3 regions of the Shewanella sp. TB7-MNA-CIBAN-0143 genome follow, and region 1 is predicted to be linked to each of the others. Evidence: predicted binding sites of a transcription regulator. Region 1 holds the regulator's gene; each other region holds the start of a gene.

Evidence for each region. The regulator sigma-54, encoded in region 1, starts transcription at its own class of promoters, with help from an activator protein. The targets are predictions, from matches to a motif close to GTTGGCACGNNNNTNGNNT.
Region 2: glnA (glutamate--ammonia ligase) is a predicted target of sigma-54. The motif match lies at 4,044-4,062, and genes of this name have one in related genera.
Region 3: cynS (cyanase) is a predicted target of sigma-54. The motif match lies at 3,020-3,038, and genes of this name have one in related genera.

Annotation. Positions count from the first base shown of each region.
Region 1 covers NZ_JBEOPL010000038.1:1,481-9,597, forward strand. The annotation lists gene mgtE (magnesium transporter) at 1-1,072, opposite strand, end outside; gene AAEY97_RS20680 (HPr family phosphocarrier protein) at 1,583-1,858, opposite strand; gene rapZ (RNase adapter RapZ) at 1,879-2,742, opposite strand; gene ptsN (PTS IIA-like nitrogen regulatory protein PtsN) at 2,739-3,182, opposite strand; gene hpf (ribosome hibernation promoting factor) at 3,185-3,472, opposite strand; gene AAEY97_RS20700 (RNA polymerase factor sigma-54) at 3,498-4,982, opposite strand; gene lptB (LPS export ABC transporter ATP-binding protein) at 5,125-5,856, opposite strand; gene lptA (lipopolysaccharide transport periplasmic protein LptA) at 5,853-6,434, opposite strand; gene lptC (LPS export ABC transporter periplasmic protein LptC) at 6,421-6,981, opposite strand; gene kdsC (3-deoxy-manno-octulosonate-8-phosphatase KdsC) at 6,978-7,544, opposite strand; gene AAEY97_RS20725 (KpsF/GutQ family sugar-phosphate isomerase) at 7,547-8,117, opposite strand, start outside.
Region 2 covers NZ_JBEOPL010000003.1:191,439-199,555, forward strand. The annotation lists gene glnL (nitrogen regulation protein NR(II)) at 1-381, opposite strand, end outside; gene AAEY97_RS03690 (DUF4124 domain-containing protein) at 521-1,045, opposite strand; gene ppnP (pyrimidine/purine nucleoside phosphorylase) at 1,176-1,487, opposite strand; gene typA (translational GTPase TypA) at 1,872-3,683, opposite strand; gene glnA (glutamate--ammonia ligase) at 4,164-5,573, shown strand; gene AAEY97_RS03710 (diguanylate cyclase domain-containing protein) at 5,642-6,256, shown strand; gene AAEY97_RS03715 (type II secretion system protein) at 6,301-6,849, shown strand; gene AAEY97_RS03720 (Lrp/AsnC family transcriptional regulator) at 7,042-7,512, shown strand; gene AAEY97_RS03725 (DUF2959 domain-containing protein) at 7,627-8,117, opposite strand, start outside.
Region 3 covers NZ_JBEOPL010000010.1:148,058-156,174, reverse strand. The annotation lists gene AAEY97_RS10385 (protein-disulfide reductase DsbD) at 1-727, shown strand, start outside; gene AAEY97_RS10380 (sigma-54 interaction domain-containing protein) at 938-2,833, opposite strand; gene cynS (cyanase) at 3,176-3,616, shown strand; gene AAEY97_RS10370 (formate/nitrite transporter family protein) at 3,784-4,596, shown strand; gene AAEY97_RS10365 (bifunctional protein-serine/threonine kinase/phosphatase) at 4,684-6,405, shown strand; gene AAEY97_RS10360 (cation:proton antiporter domain-containing protein) at 6,740-8,117, shown strand, end outside.

The DNA of each region.
Region 1 (8,117 bases):
AGCGTGAGTTACTTTGGCCAATATGCCCAAGTGCAATCCCGCGGATGACGAGTGCTAGGGTTTGATTACCCGCAACACCTCCCATACTCGGTACAATGGTCATTAAAATTGCGATGGTGGCGAATTGCTCTAAGGTACCTTCAAACATGTTACTGACAGATGAGGCTAGTAATGCTGCAAATAGATTGATGGTTAGCCATAGAGAGCGTCTCAGAGTGCTTTTAAGTACAGGGCCAAAGGTATCTTCATCATCATCCATCCCTGCCATTCCCATCATTGAATGTTCGGCATCCTCGCGGATGACATCAATAACGTCATCGATAGTAATTCGACCAAGCAATTTTGCTTGGCTGTCGACGACTGGGGCAGATATCCAATCCATCCGTTCAAATTTTTGCGCCACATCTTTATCGGACATCTCTACAGGAATACTTTCTAATTCTGTGTCCATAATACTGCGGACCGTTACGCTTGGATCGCATGTGAGTAAATCAGCTAATCTTACTCCGCCTAAAACATGATCATGGCGATCCACAACATATAAAGTATCAGTCGTATCAGGTAAATTTCCCCGTTGACGTAAATAGCGTAATACCACTTCGATATTGACATCGGGTCTTAGGGTGACGGTATCAGTATTCATGATACTGCCGGCAGTATCATCTGGGTAACGCAATGCTTGCTCTACTCTATCCCGGTCTTGGCTTCGCATTGATTTGAGCACTTTCTTGTAAACATCATCGGGTAAACTGCGAAGAATATAGGCCATGTCATCTGTATCCATGCCTATTGTGGCCTGGGCAAGCTTCTCTGGTGTCATGCTGCTAATAAGTGAATCTTTAAGTTCTTCACCTAATTCGTCAAGAATTTCCCCAGCATATTGTTGGTCAATGAGTTGCCATAACACCTGACGATTTTTGGGCGGTGATGATTCGAGAATAAGGGCGACATCGTTAGGTGACATGGTATGTAGCATGTTACGGGCATGGACAAACAGACCACTGTCTAGTGCTTGAACGAGTTGATTGAGACGTTGTTCTGTTATCTCATTGTCTAGGTACTCTTTACCCATATATCTACTTCCTATTCGTCATACTTATATTATTCAGTATGTCATTATTCTGGGTTTCTCAGGTTGTACAGTTCAAGGCGTATAAATGCAGAAATAGCTGTCTTTACGTAAGACAATGAAATGCAGAAATAGAATACTTAAATGACTTCTGCGGTGAAATTCTGCAGCAGCCAATGCTGCTTACATACTATAGACGAACCACGTCACGGAAACAGAGTTGCACTGGATCCGTTGCTAGAAGCGGTAATGTCTTTATCATGTTAAACGCCAACTCCCGCAGAATGAACTGATACTAATGAGATTGGTATCAACTGCGTGAGATAATCCTAAGGGCTAATATTTTTGAGGGACTGATGTCTACTGGTGATCATCAATGTCGTGACAGTTTGGTTAGTATGGCCTAGTCATTTAGAGGCCGCATAAAATAAGGATGACGGTGGCTTAAAGCATGAGTAACTTGCAGCTATTCACACATTACAGGCTATTTATAAATTCAATGCGATTAAAAAATTAACAAGATTCATCAAATTTAGCATTAATGAGATCACACACTGCGTTTAATGCAACTTCAGCATCTGGGCCTTGAGCTGTCACCGTAATCATTTTACCGATACCACTTTCAAGCATTAATAGCCCAAGTACGCTAGCTGCGCTGGCGTTTTTTTCGCCTTGAGTTAAGGTGATGTTAGCATCAAAATCCGCCGCTAACATCGCGAGTTTTGTGGCGGCACGGGCGTGTAACCCCAATTTATTTGAAATGGTCACTTGGCGTTCAAGTTTGATCATTGACGCGATCCTATGCTCACTTAGTTATTAGTATCACTGATATTTAATTCTCTGTGGCGAGCATTAACCGTGTGTTTACTGCCTTGTCGAAATCGTTTTGCTAATTGATCTGCAATATATACCGAACGGTGCTGACCACCAGTACAACCAATCGCGATGGTAAGGTAACTGCGATTGTTACGTTCTAAATGCGGCATCCAAGTTTCAAATAGGTTTTCAATTTGCCAAATAAATTTATTAACTAATGGCTGACGACCTAAAAATTCTTGTACGGGCTCGTCTAAACCCGTAAATGGACGCAGTTCTATTTCCCAATGTGGGTTGGGTAAAAAGCGTACATCAAACATAAAATCTGCTTCTGTCGGCATGCCGTGTTTAAAGCCAAAAGATTCAAAGTTAATCACTAACTCTTTATCAACACTGCCTAATAATATTTGCCTAACTTGGTCGCTTAATTCGTAGATATTTAGCGCAGAAGTGTCGATATAGTGATCAACAATTTTTGCGATAGGCTCAAGTAAACGGCCTTCTAGTTTTATCGCTTCTTGCAGTGAAATATGATTTTTAGATAACGGGTGTAATCGACGTGTTTCGCTGTAACGTTTAAGCAATACTTTGTCATTGGAATTTAAAAAGAAACTGATAATTTCAGTGTCATTTTGAAGTAGTGCCAATTGGTCTTGAAGCGCTTTACCTTGTTCTGCAATGTTACGAACATCAACGCTAATCGCAACCAAATCATTACTGCCTTTAAGCTGGGCTAATAATGTGCCAATGAGTGGTAAAGGCAAATTATCAACACAATAATATCCTAGGTCTTCTAATACTCTCAGGGCAACGGATTTCCCTGAGCCTGAACGTCCCGATACTATAACTAGTTTCATGCAGTAATAACCTGATAAAGTTCTGTTGCGTCGTGAGTTTTACGAAGCTGTTTCAATATTTGCTTATCGCTTAACTTTTGGGCCATGCTCGATAACGTGCCTAAATGTTGTTGGCACTGGTCTGCAGGTACTAACAAAGCAAATAAAAGATCCACGGGTTGCTTATCGATTGCATCAAAGGCAATGGCTTCTTCACATTTAATAAATATCGCGATAGGGTGATCGATGGTCGTTAATCTACCATGAGGTATCGCAATGCCATTTCCTATACCTGTGCTACCCATTTTCTCTCTCGCTAACAGGCTTTCAAAAACCTCTTGCGAAGACAGGGTTGGGTACTGGGCAGCGACTAAATTGCTGATGAGTTCCAGTACTTTTTTCTTACTGCCCGGTGTGGCACAGGTAGTGCATTCCGGCTGCAGAATGGTACAAAGTTCCATCGTTAGTGTTTTGTATTCTTCTCTTTGTGTTTAATTACCTGACGGTCGAGTTTATCGATCAGGGCGTCTATTGCAGCATACATATCAGTACTTTCTGACATTGCAAAAATTTCTGCGCCATTAATGTTGATTTTGGCTTCTGCTTTTTGTTGTAATTTTTCTACATTGAGCACAACGTGTACATTATGGATCTGATCGAAGTGTCGTTCAAGCTTTGAAAATTTACTGTGGATGTATTCACGTAAAGATTCTGTTATTTCGACATGACGTCCAGTCAGACTTATTTGCATAAAAAATCCTCCATTGCCTAGTAGGTTATAAACTCTTACGTTGGTTTGAGGGCGGGATCATCATTGCTTCACGGTATTTTGCTATCGTACGACGAGCAACGTTTATGCCCTGTTCTGCCAGAAGCTGAGCCATTTTACTGTCACTCAGTGGTTTTTTCTGGTTTTCTGCGGCAACCAGCTTTTTGATAAAAGCACGAATGGCCGTTGATGAGCATTCCCCGCCATCGTCAGTACTGACATGGCTAGAGAAGAAGTATTTTAGTTCAAATAAGCCTCGAGGGGTGTGCATATATTTTTGTGTGGTGACTCGTGAAATGGTCGATTCATGCATTTCTACAGCTTCAGCGATATCATTGAGCACCATAGGCTTCATGGCTTCTTCGCCATATTCAAAAAAGCCTTGCTGAAATTGCACAATGCAATTTGCCACTTTAAGTAAAGTATCATTACGGCTTTCAATACTTTTAATAAACCATTTAGCCTCTTGCAGATGGCCTCGAATAAATTGACTATCCGACGGGTTTTTACTGCCTCTAGCCATGGCTGCATATTGCTGATTAACACCAATTTTAGGCATGTTGTCTGGGTTTAACTCTACTACCCAACGGCCATTTTTCTTTAATACTGTGACATCGGGAATCACGTATTCATCATCCATGGGGGTAATTAATAAGCCCGGACGAGGATTGAGTGTCTGGATTAAAGTGATTGCGTCACGTAACTCATTTTCTTTTAGTTTTGTTTTACGCATCAATAATCTGAAATCACGGCCAGCAATTAACTCTAAATAGCCTTTAATTAACAAACGGGCATTATCGATATGGGGTGTGTCGTTAGAGTATTGCGCTAATTGGATAAATAGGCATTCACTTAAATCACGTGCAGCAACACCCACAGGGTCAAAGTGTTGAACGCGTTTTAATACCGCTTCAACCTCATCGAGTTCCACATTTTCATCACCCATGGCTTCGAGAATATCTTCGGTACTTTGGGTTAAATAACCGCGTTCATCAATGGCATCAATAATGGCGGTGGCAATGGCGAGATCGGTGTCTGAAAATGGAGTGAGATTTTTTTGCCATTCTAAGTGTTCGTACAAACCTTCAGTAGTTTCACCTTGAAAGGGCATGTCGTCATCGCGCATGCTTGCACTGCCCGAACCTGACATAGGTGAGGCTGTGTATACTTCATCCCATGTGGTATCCATGGCTAAATCATCCATGGTTTCTTTGGTCATGGATTCTGCTATGTCGACGGTGGAAGTGTCTTTTTCGACATTAACAATACTGTTGTCACTAAAGTCGGTATCCGCTTGGTCGCGGTTTTCTTTTAAGGAGTTTTTTGCTTCAGAAAACTCATCTTCTATTTCAAGCAATGGATTTGAATCTAATGCTTGTTGGATTTCCTGCTGTAGCTCCAATGACGATAATTGCAGTAAGCGAATGGCTTGCTGCAATTGTGGGGTCATGGTTAAGTGTTGACCCATTTTAAGTTGGAGTGACGCTTTCATTTACCGCTTATCCCTAGATGATTTTCCATAAAAATGACAATCTCGAACTGTAATCGATTGCCATAAACATCAATGACATTTAACGTTGTTTAGGTATCGTTCAATGAAATGAGTTAGCTAGACTAAAAGGCCAGTAAAGTAACTATAGCTTGAATTGTTCACCTAAGTACACAGCTCGAACTTGTTGATTACTTAATATCTCATCAGGTGTGCCTTCGGCAATTAAATTACCCTGGCTGACGATATAGGCTCGCTCACAAACGTCTAGCGTTTCACGTACGTTATGGTCGGTAATTAATACCCCTAAACCGCGATTTTTAAGTTGTTGGATGATTTTTTTAATGTCGATGACCGAAATAGGATCAACACCAGCAAAGGGCTCATCAAGCAAAATAAATTTTGGATTAGCAGCTAAAGCGCGCGCAATTTCAACTCGACGACGTTCGCCACCCGATAACGACATACCTTGGCTGTCGCGTATGTGAGTAATGTGGAACTCTTCGAGTAGATGCTCAAGCTGTTCAATACGTTGGTCTGTGCTGAGCTCTTTGCGAGTTTGCAGTACGGCCATTATGTTGTCGTAAACGGTGAGCTTGCGGAAAATACTGGCTTCTTGTGGTAAGTAACCTATACCTTTGCGGGCGCGCAAATGCATTGGATCGGCAGTAAGGTCGTCATCGTCAATCAATATTCGGCCTTTATCGCTTTTTACTAAGCCGACAACCATATAAAAGGTGGTGGTTTTGCCTGCACCATTGGGGCCTAAAAGACCGACAATTTGGCCTGTTTTAACCGTTAAACTCACATCTTTAACAACTTGACGAGCTTTATAGCTTTTAGCTAGATTTTCAGCGGTTAAGGTAATTTGGGTCATGGTTTGATCTGCTTGTTAACAGGAATTTCAGGGAGTTTTTGCTTTGGCGCCGACTCGTCTTGGAAATTCTCTGGTTGAATGATGGTGATTACCCGATCTTGCCCTGTACCAGTACTTTCGGCAATCAGCTCTTGAGCACTGATGTTGTACTTGATTTTATTACCGGTAACCTGGCTACCTGATTGATCAAGTTTGGCGTTGCCAGTCAATGTGAGTGTAGTGGTGGCAAGGTCATAGCTAATTTCGTTAGCACTTGCGGTACCAATTTTACCGTCATCTAATTCTTGCGAAAATGTAGCCGGGGTGCCAGTAGCAATTAATCTCTTGCTGGTGGTGTTTTCAGGGGTAAACGCCCGTAACTGATCTGCATTGATATTAATCGTGCCTTGGACAATCGTTACCGGACCATTAAAAACAATTTGATTATTCTTAATGTCGGCAGACTGACTGACTGAAGCGATTTTCAATTCTTGTTTCAGATCCCCTTGTTTCGCTATAGCAGGCAAACTCAATATACAAAGTATGCTACTTAATAACATAACATTGGCGCGAGTGTGGAGACGATTAATGTGGCTCATATGTTCCTTCTACCTGGCTTAGTAGCGATAATTTTTGCGAATTCAAGTCAGCATGTAGGCCTAAACCTTGAATAATAAACCCTTTACCTTTGATGTACACCATCTCTTGTGAGGATCCTATCATAGTGGTTAAATCCACCGTAATAGCTTGGGTACTCAGTGACTGCAGGGGTTCTTCTATATCAATGGCATCAATAATAACATTATTTTCTAATGTGACTTTGCTGGTATTTTTATTCAATTGCCCACGGTCTGCACTTAATTGCCATTGTGCTTTACCGTTTTCAGGGTAAATGAGGTAGATAGGTTTGGTAAAGTGAGTGATGTCACTTGAGGCGTAATGCTCCATGTGTTCGGCGCTGACTCGACTTTCGACGAAACCTAGTTGGTTGAATTCTGTAGTGCGTAGGTTATCTGCAACAAAATCTGGGCGCTCAATACCGCGTATTTGTACCGCGTCCATTTCACTGCGTTTTACTTGTGCTTGCCAGTACAATATAAAAGCAAGCCCAAAAAAAGCAATAATACCTAGCGTGACTCTACTCATATACTCATACCATGAGCACTGGCAAATTTATCTTGGCTTAATAGTAATAAATCGGTGAGTTCACGCAGTGCGCCGTGGCCACCATTGAGGGTGGTTGTCATATGGCACTGTTGTTTGACAAACGGATGACCATCACCGACACAAACGGCTAGTCCTACGGCTTTCATTACAGGTAGGTCTACCATGTCATCGCCAATGTAAGCCACTTCATCAGCAGTCACATTATAGAGCGACAATAATTGCTCAAAAGGCTCAAATTTATTATCAATACCTTGATAAATATGTGTTACACCTAATGCCGTCATGCGGTTTTCAACAATCTTGGATTTACGTCCTGTTATCACGGCAACATGGATACCACTGGTAAGCAAAGAACGCACACCATAACCGTCACGAGTGTGGAACGCTTTGAGTTCTTCACCTGCATTACTGAGGTAAATACGTCCATCTGAAAATACTCCATCGACATCACAGATTAACAGTTTGATTTTTTGAGCTCGTTGCCAAATATCATTGCTGACAGGGCCGTAAAATCCTTGGTGAAACGAGGTTGATTCTGACATGATTAAATGACTCCAGCTTTAACCATATCGAGCATGTTTAATGCTCCGATCGGTTGATGTTTTTCATTAACGACAATCAGTCCGTTGATGCTCTTTTCATCCATGATTTGCAGTGCTTGTGCGGCTAAAATCCCCGCAGGGCAGGTCACACAATTTTCGGTCATAACCTGGGCAATAGGAGTGATTCGAAGATTCACGTCTGCATCGATAACCCGGCGTAAATCACCATCGGTAAAAATGCCCACAAGTTTATTGGCATGGTCGACTACTGCCGTCATGCCAAGGCCCTTTTTAGATATTTCATAAAGTGCCTCAGTAATACAAATATCATCATTGACGATCGGTAAATCATCGTCTTTATGCATGACATCGTCGACTTTTAGAAGTAATTTTCTTCCAAGAGAGCCACCTGGGTGTGATAAGGCAAAGTCATCACGAGTAAAACCTTTTGCTTGTAATAAAGCAATGGCTAATGCATCGCCCATAGCAAGTGTTGCAGTGGTGCTGGAAGTGGGTGCTAATCCTAATGGACATGCTTCTTCTTGCACTTGAATGCATAAATGGATTTTGGAT
Region 2 (8,117 bases), on a different contig from region 1:
TGCAGCTTGCTGTTGGGCGTCCATGTTAAGCTGCTGATGAATGCGACGTTGTTGGTCTACTTGACGTAACTCTAAAATGCTGAGGTTATTGTCATTTTCAATTGGCATCAAGGTGATATCAATGGTGTGATGTTGGCCGTCTAGGGTGATTAATGCGGCGGTATTGACCGTGAGTCCCTGGCCGGCATTAATGGCATCGCGTAGTAATTGTGGCTCAACCCCCATCAGTTGATAAAGCTCAGGAAGCGTTTGCTCGAGTAGCTTATGGTTACCTACTCCCAATAATTGTGCGGCCGCGGCATTAGCATAGCTCGGCTTGAGCTCGTTATTAATAACAAGCACTGCGGTGACTAAGTGATTGAGAAGGTTATTTGTGTCCATTAGCCGTCCTAGTATAGGGTTGCACCATTATAATGCACCACTTTGGTGCATATCACAACCCGGAACACACAAGCACTTTGTAAGATAAATAGTCACGCAAAATTTCATAAGCTAATGAATAAAATGATTTTTATCTTAATCATTTAGACTTTTTTGCAGGTCCAAATACAGATGCTTGGTGAAGGAATATCTTTCTAGGAGAGCTTGATGCAAGGACTTTGCCGCTTTGTGTTACAGCGTTAACAACCAACGAGTGTTCACCTCTATTAATGCCCGTTAATTGGAATATATTCGATGCTTGAGCTGGGGCAGCGATAATACCATCGACTAATAATGTCATTAGCACGCCACGAGGTAATTGAGGGGTGACGCTCACTGACACGGTAAATGCGCCATTATTGTCACGCACAGTAGCTTCTTCTTGGGGAGAGGTAATCGAAATCGTGTAGTTAATTGATGCTTCTGTTGTTGGGATGACATTGATTTTTGTTGGGGTGTCAATCGTCATGTTGTTTTGGGTGTTTTCATTTAATTCAACAGCTTCGGCATTATTTTTTTGTTCATCTGAGTAATGAACTTTGCCATTTTCATCTACCCAACGGTATACGGTAGCAACACTTTGGGCGCTCAATAATAGCAAACTAATAAGTATGATAAGGCGCATGATGTACTCCATAAAACGACAGTTTTAATAGAGTAGACGTTTTTATAAAAAAAATCAGCTTAAACTGTTTAGTTAAGCTGAATCGAAGCGGCGATATTAAACCGCTATTGTTTATTTAGGTGCAACAACACTAGATGTATTGGCAGCAGTATTCTGAAATTTGATCTGTTCGGATACTGAAGCTCACATTTGGTGCAAGCTCAAACTGGCTTGCTTCAGCATATGCAACCCACTCAGTTTTACCCGGTAATAACACGTCAAACTTGCCAGAAATAACCTGCATTATTTCACCTTGAGCCGTTGAAAACTCATATTCACCAGGCAATACCACACCAAAAGTTTGTTTACTACCATCAGCTAATACTACGCTTCTGCTTATCACTTTACCGTTAAAATACACATTGGCTTTTTTAGCGACGCTTACCTGTTGCAACATACTCATATATTTTTCCTAAAAATGATCTTGGTTTGAATCTATCTGCGTTTACGTAAAATATCTAGTTAAATGTTTTCATGTTGTATCACGAGAGTCGCTTCGCTGCTAGAGACAGCTTCAGAAACGATAACAAGCGAACGCTGCGTGCAGTCTAGCACCTAGGCTCTTGGCTTGTCATCGCTCGTCAGCGCTTGTCATCTCAGGGATAGAGAAAGCTTCGCTGCTAAGCAGTTGACTTTATAGCCTCTAGCCGCGGAGCGTACTAGCAGCGCAGCGTCCTAGGCCTTTCGCTTTTAGCCTGTATAGACTAGACAACAAAAAGCCCAGATGCATGCATCTGGGCTTTTTAGGTCTCAATGAGTGGCAGACGTTGCCACTCATTGATGGTAATTAACTGCGGTTATTACGCTTACGCTCATTCTCAGTTAAGAATCTCTTACGAACACGGATGTTCTTAGGAGTTACTTCAACTAATTCATCATCATCGATGAATTCAAGAGCTTGCTCAAGAGTCAATGTGATAGGCGTAGTCAATACTTGTGCTTCATCAGTACCTGATGCGCGCATGTTAGTTAGCTGCTTACCTTTCAAACAGTTTACTGTCAAATCGTTAGAGCGAGCATGAATACCCACTACTTGACCTTCATACACTTCAGCAGCGTGACCAATAAACATACGACCACGGTCTTGCAAAGCAAATAGAGCGAATGTTAGTGCTTTACCTGTTGCGTTTGAAATCAATACGCCGTTAGCGCGTTGACCAATATCGCCACCTTTGTGTGGACCGTAGTGATCAAATGAATGATAAATTAGACCAGTACCAGATGTTGCTGTTAAGAATTCGGTTTGGAAACCAATTAAGCCACGGCTTGGGATAACGAAGTCGATACGTACACGACCTTTACCATCAAGCTGCATGTCTTTCATTTCGCCTTTACGAACACCTAATTTTTCAATTACGGTACCTTGATGATCTTCTTCAACGTCAACTGTTACAGTTTCGTATGGTTCATGTAGCTCACCATCGATTGTTTTTAGAATAACTTCTGGACGAGATACGGCTAATTCATAACCTTCACGACGCATGTTTTCAATTAAAATCGATAAGTGTAATTCACCACGACCTGAAACGCGGAAACGGTCTGGACTTTCTGTTTCTTCAACGCGAAGTGCTACGTTGTGAACTAATTCAGTCTGTAAACGTTCAAGAATGTTACGTGAAGTAACATACTTACCTTCTTTACCCGCGAACGGAGAAGTGTTTACTTGGAATGTCATCGTTAGTGTTGGTTCATCAACAGTTAACGGTGGCATTGCTTCTACTGCATTCACTGCACAGATAGTATCAGAGATTTTAAGCTCGCCTAAACCTGTAATAGCAACGATGTCACCAGCATTTGCAATTGGCACTTCAGTACGGTCAAGACCCATGTAACCTAATACTTGGCCCATTTTACCGTTACGTGTCTTACCGTCAGCGCCAATAATGGTCACTTGTTGGTTAGTCTTAACGCTACCACGAGTAATACGGCCAATACCGATAACACCCACGTATGAGTTATAATCGATTTGAGAAATTTGCATTTGGAATGGAGCTTCTGCATCAGCATCTGGGAAAGCTACTTTCTCAACGATAGTTTGGAATAGCGGCGTCATATCATCGCTTGCTACATCTGGATCTAACGTTGCAAAACCATTTAATGCCGAAGCATAAACGATTGGGAAATCTAGTTGTTCGTCAGTGGCACCTAAGTTAACGAATAAATCGAATACTTGGTCAATAACCCAATCTGGACGAGCACTTGGACGGTCAATTTTGTTGATAACAACAATTGGCTTAAGGCCTTGAGCGAATGCTTTCTTGGTTACAAAGCGAGTTTGTGGCATTGGGCCATCAACTGCATCAACCAACAATAATACTGAGTCAACCATAGATAGAACGCGTTCAACTTCACCACCGAAATCGGCGTGGCCAGGAGTATCTACGATATTAATACGGTAGTCGTTCCACTGGATGGCAGTGTTCTTTGCCAGAATGGTGATCCCACGTTCTTTTTCAAGATCGTTAGAATCCATAACCCGCTCAGTAGCTTCTCCACGAGATGCAAGGGTTCCTGACTGCGCCAACATTTTGTCAACCAAGGTTGTTTTGCCATGGTCAACGTGGGCAATAATGGCGATGTTACGTAAATTCTCTAGCACGGATAAACCTCTAAACCAGCAAATAAAAAAAAAGGATCTAACAGTAGTTATAGATTATAGCTACTGTAAAAAAGCGTGCCATTCTACTTCACAGCAGCTTTTGTAGATAGGATTATTTTTGAACACTTGTAAATCTATCGCTTGCTATGGATTAATAAACAGCATAAAACGTATATATATGAAGCATAACCATGGTGTAAGACAAAACTGTGACATTGGCTAAAACAGCAACATTAACATGACGCACCATTATGGACTTTTGCACCATGATGAAACATAGTGATGCACGAGGTTGGTGCAAGGTTATGGTTTAGAAGATTTGGAAACTTTCTCATCTTCATAAAATCAATTAGTTAGCGATCTGGCATGAATATCGCTTTATTGCTGATAATTATGAAAAGATTCGTTTTCCAGGTGCATCATCTGGCGAATAGCAAGATTATTTAAGGGACAACCCTTTACCCTACCGGAGGCTTGAGAATGTCAGTTGAATCAGTTTTAAAACAACTTGTAGAGTTAGAAGTTAAGTTTGTAGACTTACGCTTTACCGACACTAAAGGTAAAGAGCAGCACGTTTCTATTCCTTCTCATCAAGTAAATGAAGATTTCTTTGAAGACGGTAAAATGTTTGATGGCTCTTCAATTACAGGTTGGAAAGGCATTAATGAATCTGACATGGTGCTAATGCCAGATCCAACCACTTTCGTATTAGACCCTTTCACAGAAGAAACAACAGCGCTTATTCGTTGTGATATTTTAGAACCTGGTACTATGACAGGTTATGATCGTGACCCACGTTCAATTGCTAAAAAAGCTGAAGCTTACCTAATTTCTACTGGTATTGCTGACACAGTATTGATTGGTCCAGAGCCAGAGTTCTTCTTATTTGACGATGTCCGTTTTGGTACCGACATGTCAGGTTGTTTTGTTAAGATTGACGCAAAAGAAGCATCATGGAACTCGGCTAAGAGCTATGAAGAAGGTAACACGGGTCACCGTCCAATGGTGAAAGGTGGTTATTTCCCAGTTGCACCAGTTGATTCTTCACAAGATTTACGTTCGGCAATGTGTTTAGTACTTGAAGAAATGGGTCAAGTAGTTGAAGCGCATCACCACGAAGTAGCAACAGCGGGTCAAAACGAAATCGCAACACGTTTCAACACGTTGACTAAGAAAGCTGATGAAATTCAAATTCTAAAATACGTTGTTCATAACATGGCGCATGCTTATGGTAAGACAGCGACATTTATGCCAAAACCAATCGTTGGTGACAACGGTAGCGGCATGCACGTGCATCAGTCTTTAGCTAAAGACGGCGTAAACTTATTCGCAGGTGATAAGTATGCTGGTTTGAGTGATTTAGCGCTTTATTACATTGGCGGCATTATTAAGCATGCTCGTGCATTGAATGCGTTCACTAACCCAAGCACTAACTCTTACAAGCGTTTAGTGCCACATTTTGAAGCGCCTGTAATGCTTGCATATTCTGCACGTAACCGCAGTGCTTCAATTCGTATTCCAGTGGTACCAAGCCCTAAAGGCCGTCGTATCGAAGCGCGTTTCCCTGATCCACATGCAAACCCATACTTAGGTTTCTCAGCATTACTTATGGCTGGTCTTGATGGTATTCAAAACAAGATCCACCCAGGTGAAGCAATGGATAAAGATTTATATGACTTACCTCCTGAAGAAGCTGCTGAAATTCCACAGGTTGCAACGTCATTAGAAAACGCACTTGAACATTTACAAGCTGACCATGAGTTCTTGACTAAAGGCGGCGTATTCAGCGAAGACTTTATCCAGTCTTATATCCAACTTAAAACGGCTGAAGCAGAACGTGTTGCACGTACTACTCACCCACTTGAGTTTGAGATGTACTACAGCTTGTAATTCTTGAATACAATTGCTTAAACAAGCAAACCAATAAAAAACCCGATAATTGATTATCGGGTTTTTTTTTGCTCAAAAGAGGTGAGAATGATAGTTTTCAGCAAATGTCAGAAGAGGTGATAAACAGCCGTGAAGAGTTATCTCAACGAGTCAGAGATCGCACTGCAGATTTAGTTATTGCCAAAACTAAAGCGTTACATTTAGCCAATCATGATGTGGTGACTGGACTCGCTAATCGGTTGTCGAACAGGCAGGCAACTGAGCGTTTACGGGATAAAAAACAGCCGTTCTCAATCCTTTTTATCGATCTCGATGGATTCAAAGTCATTAATGATACTTACGGGCACGGCATTGGCGATGCTTTGTTAGTCAAAATTGGTCAACAGGTAAGTAAGTATTTGTTTCCGAGTGAAATTCTTGCGCGTTATGGTGGTGACGAGTTTGTATTACTTTTACCGAATGATATCGACAGTGACGCTGTTATGGCCACTGCCAACAGTGTTCTTAAACTGATCAAACAACCTTTTCAAATAGGCTCACATTCTTTAATCATTAGTGCATGTATTGGCGCTGCCATTTATAATGGTGTTGATAGCGATACAGATAGCTTAATCCATCGTGCTGATGTTGCGATGTATCAGGCTAAACATGCCGGCAAAAGTCAGGTGATACTGGCTGATTAATATTTTAGAATAGAGATTAATGTTATTTTTTATTTGGCTGCAGGATGTCTAAATTGATACATACATGCTCATTTAATCATGGTTGTTTTTCGTGGCGTAAGCCGCAAGGGTTTAGCTTAATAGAACTTGTGGTAGTGATTATTATTTTAGGCATTCTTGCTGTCGTGGTTGCTCCGAAATTTATCGATTTAAAAAGTAATGCTTACGCGAGCAGTATGCAGGGTGTTGCAGCAGCAATTAACAGCGGTAAAACTTTGGTCTATTCAGCTTGCGTGATAAGCGCCAGTTGCGATGAAACGGCCCCTGGAGCCAGTAATGGTTTGGGCAATAGTATTACAGTACAAGGCCAATCAGTGACTCTAGCTTACGGATATCCGCGTCATACCTCAGCAGGTATCATCAGGATGATTAACATTGCCGACAACGGTAGCGGTGGTGAATTTAACATCACAACATACGATGTTAATAATCGAAGCGGGTTACGTATTCGTCCTAATGCGGATTATGCTGCGAATAAATGTGAAATTAGATACTCTCAGCCACAAGTTGCAGGAGAGTCACCTTTAGTTGTCGTCGATATTGACGAGTGTTAAGTGCTCTTGTTATTCGCGAGTATCACCTCAAATTACCCTCTTTAGACAAATGCCATGTTAACTTTATGGCATTTATTGTTTTGTGGCTCCCATTTGCTTGAAATATTTGTGATTAACGTAAATTTGTAGAGGATTTCACTCAGGAATATGATATTTATACCGTTAATCACTCACTAAAAAGCGATTTGTTCAATGGATAAGAAAGACCTCAAGCTATTAGAAATTTTACAACGTCAGGGCCGGATGGCTGTTTCTGAATTAGCCGATAAGGTTAATATGTCGGATACTCCTTGTTTACGACGAGTCAAAAAGCTTGAACAAGATAAAGTGATTTTAGGCTATGGTGCCCAAGTTGACCCTTTTAAAGTGGGTCTTAATGTTGTGGTTTATACATCGATACGCTTAACGGAACATACTGATCAATCGACAGCGTTATTTGAGTCAACCATGGCACAATTACCTCAAGTGATGGAATGCGCCGTGGTAACTGGATCTTATGATTATATGCTCAAAATAGTCGCCAAAGATTTGGTTTCTTATGAGCAATTTATCAAAAAATCGCTCGGCAACCTCAAGTTTGTCGCCAGCATTGAAACTACAGTAGTTTTGAAGCAAATATTTAGCCGTACGGCATTGCCAGTGGACCAGTCACCGATCGAATAAGCACAAATACGCAAATAGGCACATATAAATACCCAAAAGCAGCACCTAGGCCGTCATAGACTATGACAGCATAGGTTACCGCTAAGGGCGTTAAGTTGATAGGTTAGGTAAGGTTTAACCTTGTTCCATTGAGGCAATAAACTTGTTCGATTCGGCAATCGATTTGTTCATTTCTTTAATCAGGCTAGAGATATCAGTCTGTAAATTGGCAAACTCACCTTTAATTGCACCAATAGCCTGCGCATTTAGGTTATGTTTTAAATACAGCATATTATCTTTCATCGCAGTTAGAATGGGTGGCATTTTTGCTTCTGCACGACGCATGCTTCTCACTAGCGTTTTATATGAACGCTTGGTTTCATTGAGCTTGCTGGTGCTGTTACGACGTAAACTGGCTTTGCTGATTTCTTCGATTTCAGTTTGCCATTCGTCAAATAATGCATCCGCGACATCTTCGACTTTCTCGATGCGATGACTCACTTCATCTGCTGCAGATTGAGCAGACTCATATTCATCTTTCGCTTTATTATAAGCATCTTCTAAATCGCCACCATCAAATGCCAAAAGCGCCTGCATTTCTTCCAATGCAGAGCTAAATTGCTCTT
Region 3 (8,117 bases), on a different contig from region 1:
ATTAGTGATTGGGACTTCGGGTGGCAAAATCTTACCGCGCGCAGGAGCGTGGATGGACATTATTAAAACCATCTTTGGCTTCTTGCTGATTTCAGTTTCTATTGTAATGATTGGCCGTATTTGGCCTGGTTTAGTGTCCGATTTACTTTGGTCAGTATGGGCAATAAGCTTAATCGCTTACTTAATGCATCAAAACAGGTTGTCAGCATTTAACTGGAAACAAAGCACCCGTGGGGTGTTGTTATTACTGGCTTTGATGGCAAGTTTCTCATATGGCTTCCAAGCATTAATGAGCAGCTTTGGTCATCAATCCTCAAATATGACCCAAACCAGTATTGCTGGCAAAACCAACACCGAAGCCAATCACTTTATCCGTATTAAGTCGCTGGAAGACTTAGAAGTTGAATTGGATAAAGCCAGTATTAGCGGTAAAACGGTGATGTTAGATTTATACGCCGACTGGTGTGTGGCGTGTAAAGAATTTGAAGCCATTACCTTTAAAAATGCCGACGTGGAAACGCGTATGAACCAAATGGTGTTATTGCAAGCTGACGTGACTGCCAGCGATGACATTGATATCACCCTTTTAGAACATTATGGCGTGTTAGGTTTACCGACATTGTTAATGTTTAATAGCGACGGTGAGCAGCGTGAAGACTTGCGGGTTACCGGCTTTATGGGACCAAAAGATTTTGCTGCTCATTTAGATATACTGTTAGCAAAGTAACGTAAACCAAGGCATTAGCGGCCTGATATAGTCCGCTAATGCCGTCCGCGTATTGCAGTAATCTGATTACGTACTCTCATGCACCACTCTATTCAAATAGCGATATTTTTAGGCTCTCCCCCATCAAAACCAACAACCAAAGACAACCTAAATAAAATCGACATTGAATACATTAAAGATAATAAATCAGCCTTTGATTAATGAGCTTAATTAGCCAATATAGTTTTGTCGATTAATGTCATAGCGTTTTAATTTTGATGTTAATGTTGTTGGTTTTAACCCTAATAGTTGAGCCGCGCCATCATTAGCATATATTTTGCCTTTGCAGTGAATTAACGCGTTCACTAAATTCTGCTTTTCCATCAACTTATGTTGTTGGGCACTGAATAACTGCGATTGGTTAGGTGAGTTAATAGCAGTATTATCACTTGTGTTATGAATTAGGGATCTTTTGCTGTTGACTGTTAGAGCGGTACTTTGAGTAATTAAAAAATCAAAATTAACTTTGTCACTATTGGCTAAAATAATTTGTCGCTCAATAATGTTTTCGAGTTCTCGTATATTGCCGGGCCAAGTATATTGCTGCAAAATTTGCATTTGACCTAACGTGATTGTTGGTTGTGGTTGGTTTACACGTCGACAGACTTTATCGAGAAAATGCTTTACGAGTAAAGGTAAGTCATCAATACGTTCACGTAAAGGCGGTGACTGCAGTGGGATAACGTTTAGTCGGTAGTATAAATCTTCTCGGAATTTGTTTTGCTCTACTAGTTTTTTTAAATCTTTATTGGTTGCCGATATCACTCTAATATCCACATTACGTGTTATCGACTCGCCCACTCGTTCAAATTGTTGTTCTTGTAATACTCTTAATAACTTGCCTTGCAGTTGTAATGGAATTTCACCGACTTCATCTAAAAATATAGTGGCGCCATCAGCAAGTTCAAAACGGCCGACTCTATCTGATATTGCCCCTGAGAAAGCCCCTTTAACATGTCCAAAAAATTCACTCTCAAATAGTTCAGCAGGAATGGCAGCACAATTGACTCTAATTAATGGCCTCGCTTTACGTGCGCTGACTTCATGCAATGCACGGGCAATCAATTCTTTACCTGTACCGGATTCTCCAATAATTAATACGTTAGCATTGGTAGGGCCCACCAACTCAATTTGATGCACCATGTGTTTTACTTTGGTACTTTGTCCAATAATTTGATGATGATTAAAATCAGCATTAAGCTCTTCTAATAAATAAGCTTTTTCCATTTCTAGGCGCCGCTTTAGTGCATCAACTTGTTCCAATGCATTGATCAATTCATTTTGAATTTTCTTACGTTCGGTAATATCACGAAAAACAACAACTGCGCCAATTAATCGGCCATTATCAGTCAACGGTGTGCTGGTATATTCAACCGGGATGGCTGTTCCCGCTTTAGTCCAAAAAAATTCGATATCAACACTGTGTATCGCTCCATCATTAAAAGCAGCATAAATGGGGCAATCTTGTGCATGGTATTGGCTGCCATCAAGGTGGGAATGGTGAATAACCTGATGCATATTTTTACCGGTTAATTCTGATTTACCCCAGCCTAATATTTTTTCGGCGGCTTCATTCACAAAAGTCGTATTACCTTGAGCGTCTACGCCATAAATGCCATCTCCTACTGCTTTTAACAATAGCTGATTTTGTCTTTCTATTTCTTCGAAAATGGTTTCATTTTTATTCCAATGGTCAAAACCTGCTCGATAGTTTGCTTCGCATATAGACTGATAATGACGGGCAAATGTCACCTTGCTATTTTGACAATTTAGTAAAATATTGTCTTCTATTTTTACCGCATCAACATCTAAATACGTTACTTCATTTTCGATAAGAATACTTAATTCGCTCGACCAAGCAGCACCATGATCCAATATTTCTTGAGTAAAATTAATAAGCTTATCAACACACTTTGGAAAAAGTTCTGTTGCAGCATAATCAGATAAATTGCCTTTATTTAACGTAAATAAAGATATCGCCTGCAGATTGGCTTGCAGCACTTTATTATTTAATGGATCAACTAATATCATTGCACTTGGGGCATTCAGAAACAGGTTATTTAACATAACAACTTCTTTTTGTATTTTAATCATTCACAATCAGGAGTGATGACTGAATACAATAATCGCGCCATACCACGAAAAATCGTTACAACTGCAACGACAAATCGTTATCAACGAAAAATCGTTATCACGTAAATAGTAGTAAAAATAAAAAATCATTAAATTACAATGCATTAAAAAAACAAATTGATTGGCATAGTTCTCGCAATGTTAAATACAAATCGAATTAACCAGAATCATTAACTCGTCTTAATTGTGCACTACTCAGTATATTCGCACCAATTCAGCGCACAGATTCATCCGGAAATTCAAAATTGATTGGTATTAACTAACGTGGAGAAAGACATGAATAAACTAGATGTGACCGAAGCTATATTTGCCATTAAAAAAGAAAAAGATCTCACCTGGGAAAGCATTGCTGACGCCGTTGGCATGTCAATGGTTTGGGCAACATCAGCTTGCTTAGGTATGAACAGTTGTTCTGAAGAGTGTGCGACAAAACTGGTTGAGTTTATTGGTTTACCCATTGAAGCAAAAAAAATATTGATGGAGTACCCAACAAAAGAATGGGACCAAGCTATTCCACAAGATCCACTCATTTATCGATTATACGAAGTGGTGGGTGTTTATGGAGATACCCTAAAAGAAGTGATTCAAGAAAAATTTGGTGACGGAATTATGAGTGCTATCGATTTCTCCATGTCGGTAGATAAAGAAGAAAACCCTAAGGGCGACCGCGTAATTTTAACCTTAAACGGTAAATTTTTACCTTACAAAGCGTGGTGATCACTCATGGTGCAAAAGACACATTAGTTTACAACAATTGGCTACACACTTTTTAAATAATACAAATATAAACAATTACTTACTTATCTGGCGCTGTTTTTGCTACTACAGAAGTAATGTTAACTTAATACCTAATCAACCTTTAACTTTAATTACCAGGAAAATTTATGGCTTATATAGAACCTAGTGAATTTGTGACCAAGATGGTCGATGCTGGTGAACAAAAAGTTTACATGTCGACAAAAGATACGTTAATTCGAGCCTTTATGGCGGGCGCTATTTTAGGTCTTGCTGCAATATTTGCCATTACGGTGGCCGTAAAAACCGATAGCCCTTTAGCTGGGGCAATTTTATTCCCAGTGGGCTTCATTATGTTATACCTAATGAAGTTTGACTTATTAACGGGAGTATTCACCTTAGTCCCTTTAGCGCTTATAGATAAGCGTCCAGGTGTCACCTTTGCTGGCGTTATGCGCAATTGGGGCTTAGTTTTTGTTGGTAATTTTGCCGGTGCTCTAATGACCGCCTTCTTTATGTCCTTTATCTTAACCTATGGTTATTCCACTGATGGTGGTGCAATAGCTGCAAAGGTGAGCACAATAGGTGAATCGCGAACCTTAGGCTATCAATCACATGGTTTAATGGGTTGGATAACTATTTTTATTCGCGGCATGTTGTGTAACTGGATGGTTTCTATGGGGGTTGTTGGTGCGATGATTTCAACCTCTGCTGGCAGCAAAATGGCGGCCATGTGGATGCCTGTTATGTTGTTCTTCTATATGGGTTTTGAGCATTCCATTGTCAACATGTTCTTATTTCCATTCTCTATGATCATGGGCGGTGACTTTACTGTTACTGATTATTTGTTATGGAATGAATTGCCAACTGCACTAGGCAATTTAGTCGGTGGTCTATGTTTGGTTGGCTTGCCGTTATACTTCACACATGTGAAAACATCACCTGAACGTAAGATTAGTTAGGCAAATTTACAGCCATGATTTAAGACTTCACAATGCTGATTGTGAAGTCATTTTTATTGGCTGACTAAACTCTTAGGAAATACCACAATGAGTGAACCGCTTAGCGTCAGTATTGGCGGTGCAACAAATAAAGGCATAAAAGCTGTTAATCAGGATTTCATCGGTAGTATTGTGCCTAAAGAACCGCTACTCAGCGCTAAAGGCATTGTGTTAGCGATGGCTGATGGCATAAGTTCAAGTAAGGTGAGTCAAGTTGCAAGTGAAGCCGCGGTATCCTGTTTTCTCGAAGATTATTATTGCACCTCTGATTCTTGGTCGGTCAAATCCTCGGTACAAAAAGTTGTACAATCGATTAATTCTTGGCTTTGTGCCCAAACACGTAATAGCTCGTACCGCTTTGATAAAGATAAAGGTTATGTTTGTACCTTTAGTGCTTTAGTCCTTAAATCTAACTCTGCTCATATTTTTCATTCTGGTGATACACGCGTTTATAGCGTAGTAGACCAGCAACTCGAACAGTTAACAGAAGATCATCGACGCATTTTATCAACAGATGTGACCTACTTAACCCGTGCCCTTGGCATAGAGCAAACCTTAGAAATTGATTACCAACACCACACTATTGAACAAGGCGATATTTTCGTTTTAGCAACCGATGGTGTTTATGAGTTTATTAATGGATTGCAAATAACCCAACAAATAGCGACCGCAGACTCTTTAGACATTGCCGCTCATAACATTATTCAACAAGCGCTAGATTTAGGCAGTAATGACAACTTAAGCATTCAAATAGTGCGTGTGGACCATGTACCTGATTACCAGCTAAATGAAGTACATCAAATGACTAGCTTGCCTTTGCCGCCAAGACTAGCACCAAGGATGGTATTTGATGGTTACGATATTCTACGAGAAATTTATATTAGCAGTCGGAGTCATGTTTTTTTGGCCAGGGATAATGACAGCCAACAAACGGTGGTGATTAAAACCCCCTCAACAGAGGGCTGTAATGATAATGACTACCTTGAACGTTTTATGCTTGAAGAGTGGATAGCAAAACGAATTAATAATCCCCATGTTGCTAAAGCCATTATCCCTAAACGTAAACGTAATTATTTATACCTTGTTTCTGAATATATTGAAGGCTGTTCGCTCAATCAATGGATGTTAGACAATCCTAAACCCACATTAGAACAAGTACGTGCCATTATTGAACAAGTTGCCAAGGGATTGCAGGCTTTTCATCGACAAGAAATGATTCACCAGGATTTGCGACCAAACAATATAATGATCGATAAATCTAATACGGTGAAAATTATTGATTTTGGTTCGACCTTCATAGCAGGTGTTACTGATATTGCGACAGAAGAAACTATGCGTGGCACAATTCGCTTTTCTGCGCCTGAGTATTTTTTAGGTAAGGTTGGTACACAGCAGTCTGATATTTATTCTTTGGCCGTTATCACCTATCAAATGCTATCTGGAAAATTCCCTTATAGCGCAAAGATAGCTCAAGCGACCAGCATTGCTGCACAACGAAAACTAATTTACCGAACTTTAATCGATGATAACTCCAACACTCCACATTGGGTAGACTACGCCCTACAACGCGCATTAAAAATTAATCCCTTACACCGCCCTCAAGTATTATCTGAATTTATTGCCGACTTGCGCCAACCCAGTAAGGTATTTTTAACACAAACAAAACCGCCCTTAATCGACCGCGAACCCGTTAAATTTTGGCAAGGCATTAGCTTAGTGTTATTTGTTATGATGATTATCCAACAGGTTGTGCTGGGTGGATTAGGATAAAAGAGGGGTAGCAAAAACATTGCAATAAGTTGGATAAATTTGATAACCATCGATTAGCAATAATTGCTTTTTATGCTATTGCTAATGCGTTTGCTAACGCTATTTTTTGTTATCTGAACCCTTTATATTCAACAGGCTATTACGCTAACTATCACCTTGACTATTTTAGCTAAATAGCCAAATTTAATAGCCAAACCAGCAGATAAAAACATGCAGTGAATCAGCATCTTTAGCCACTAAAGATGCTGTTTTTTGCTTTTAGGCTATTAAAGTCATCGAAAGTTAACTTTTTTCTTATACAATAAGATTTTGTATCCCTCATTCAAGGCGCTTTATGGAACCCGCTATCCTGATTATCACCCTACTTTGCGGAATGCTTGTCAGCCGAGTGGGTTTACCGCCACTGATTGGTTATCTTGCTGCTGGTTTTGTATTGTTCACCTTAGGCATTGAAGACACTAGCTTACCTATTTTGCAGCAACTTGCTGACTTAGGTGTCACCTTATTATTGTTTTCTATTGGTCTCAAACTTGACCTTAAAAGCCTGTTTAAAGCCGAAGTGTGGGCGGGTTCAAGCTTACATTTAATTGGTTCGATTCTATTTTTTGTGCCAGTACTGAAGTTATTGGGCTTTTTAGGCATTGAACAGCTCGACGGATACAGCTTCAATCAACTGATGCTAATTTCCTTTGCATTAAGTTTTTCCAGTACCGTATTTGCGGTAAAAGTGCTTGAAGATAGCGGTGATATGCAGTCGCTTTATGGCCGAGTCGCGATTGGTATCTTGATTATGCAAGACATCTTCGCGGTGATATTTTTAACCATTTCTAAAGGTAACATCCCGTCGGTTTGGGCATTTGCATTGTTATTACTACCGCTTGCAAGACCGCTTATTTATAAAATATTTGATCGGGTCGGACACGGCGAAATGTTGGTATTGTTTGGCCTTGTTATGGCATTAGTGGTGGGGGCATGGTTATTTGAAGCCGTCGGTTTAAAACCCGATTTAGGCGCATTGATTGTGGGTATTTTACTCGCTGGGCATGCTAAATCATCTGAATTAGCCAAATCTATTTATTTCTTTAAAGAGTTATTCTTAGTCGCATTTTTCTTAACTATTGGGTTAAATGGATTGCCGACCTTAGCCGATATTGGTTTAGCGGCGATTTTAGTTGCGCTAATTCCAGTGAAAATTTTGATGTTTGTCTATCTGCTAACTCGCTTTAAGCTGCGGTCGCGAACCTCGCTGCTCGCCTCGTTTAACTTAGGTAACTACAGTGAGTTTGGTTTAATCGTAGCAGCAGTCGCGGCACACAAAGGTTGGTTACCACCAGAATGGCTGATCATTATTGCTGTGGCATTAAGTATTAGTTTTTTATTTGCAGCGCCGTTTAATAATAACGTCAGTAATATTTATCAGCGTTTCCAGTCTAAATTAACCAAACTCGAACGCCACCCATTACACCCTGAAGACAGACAAATCCGCATTGGTAATCCACGCTTTTTGATCTTGGGGATGGGCCGTATTGGTTCTGGGGCATATGATGAATTACGCGCCAAATACACCGGCGAAATTTTAGGGATTGAACACAAACAAGAATTGGTTGATTTTCATCGAAATGAAGGCCGTAATGTTGTGCAAGGTGACGCTAGCGATACTGACTTTTGGGTCAAGCTTGAACGAGCGCCACACTTAGAGTTAGTACTATTGG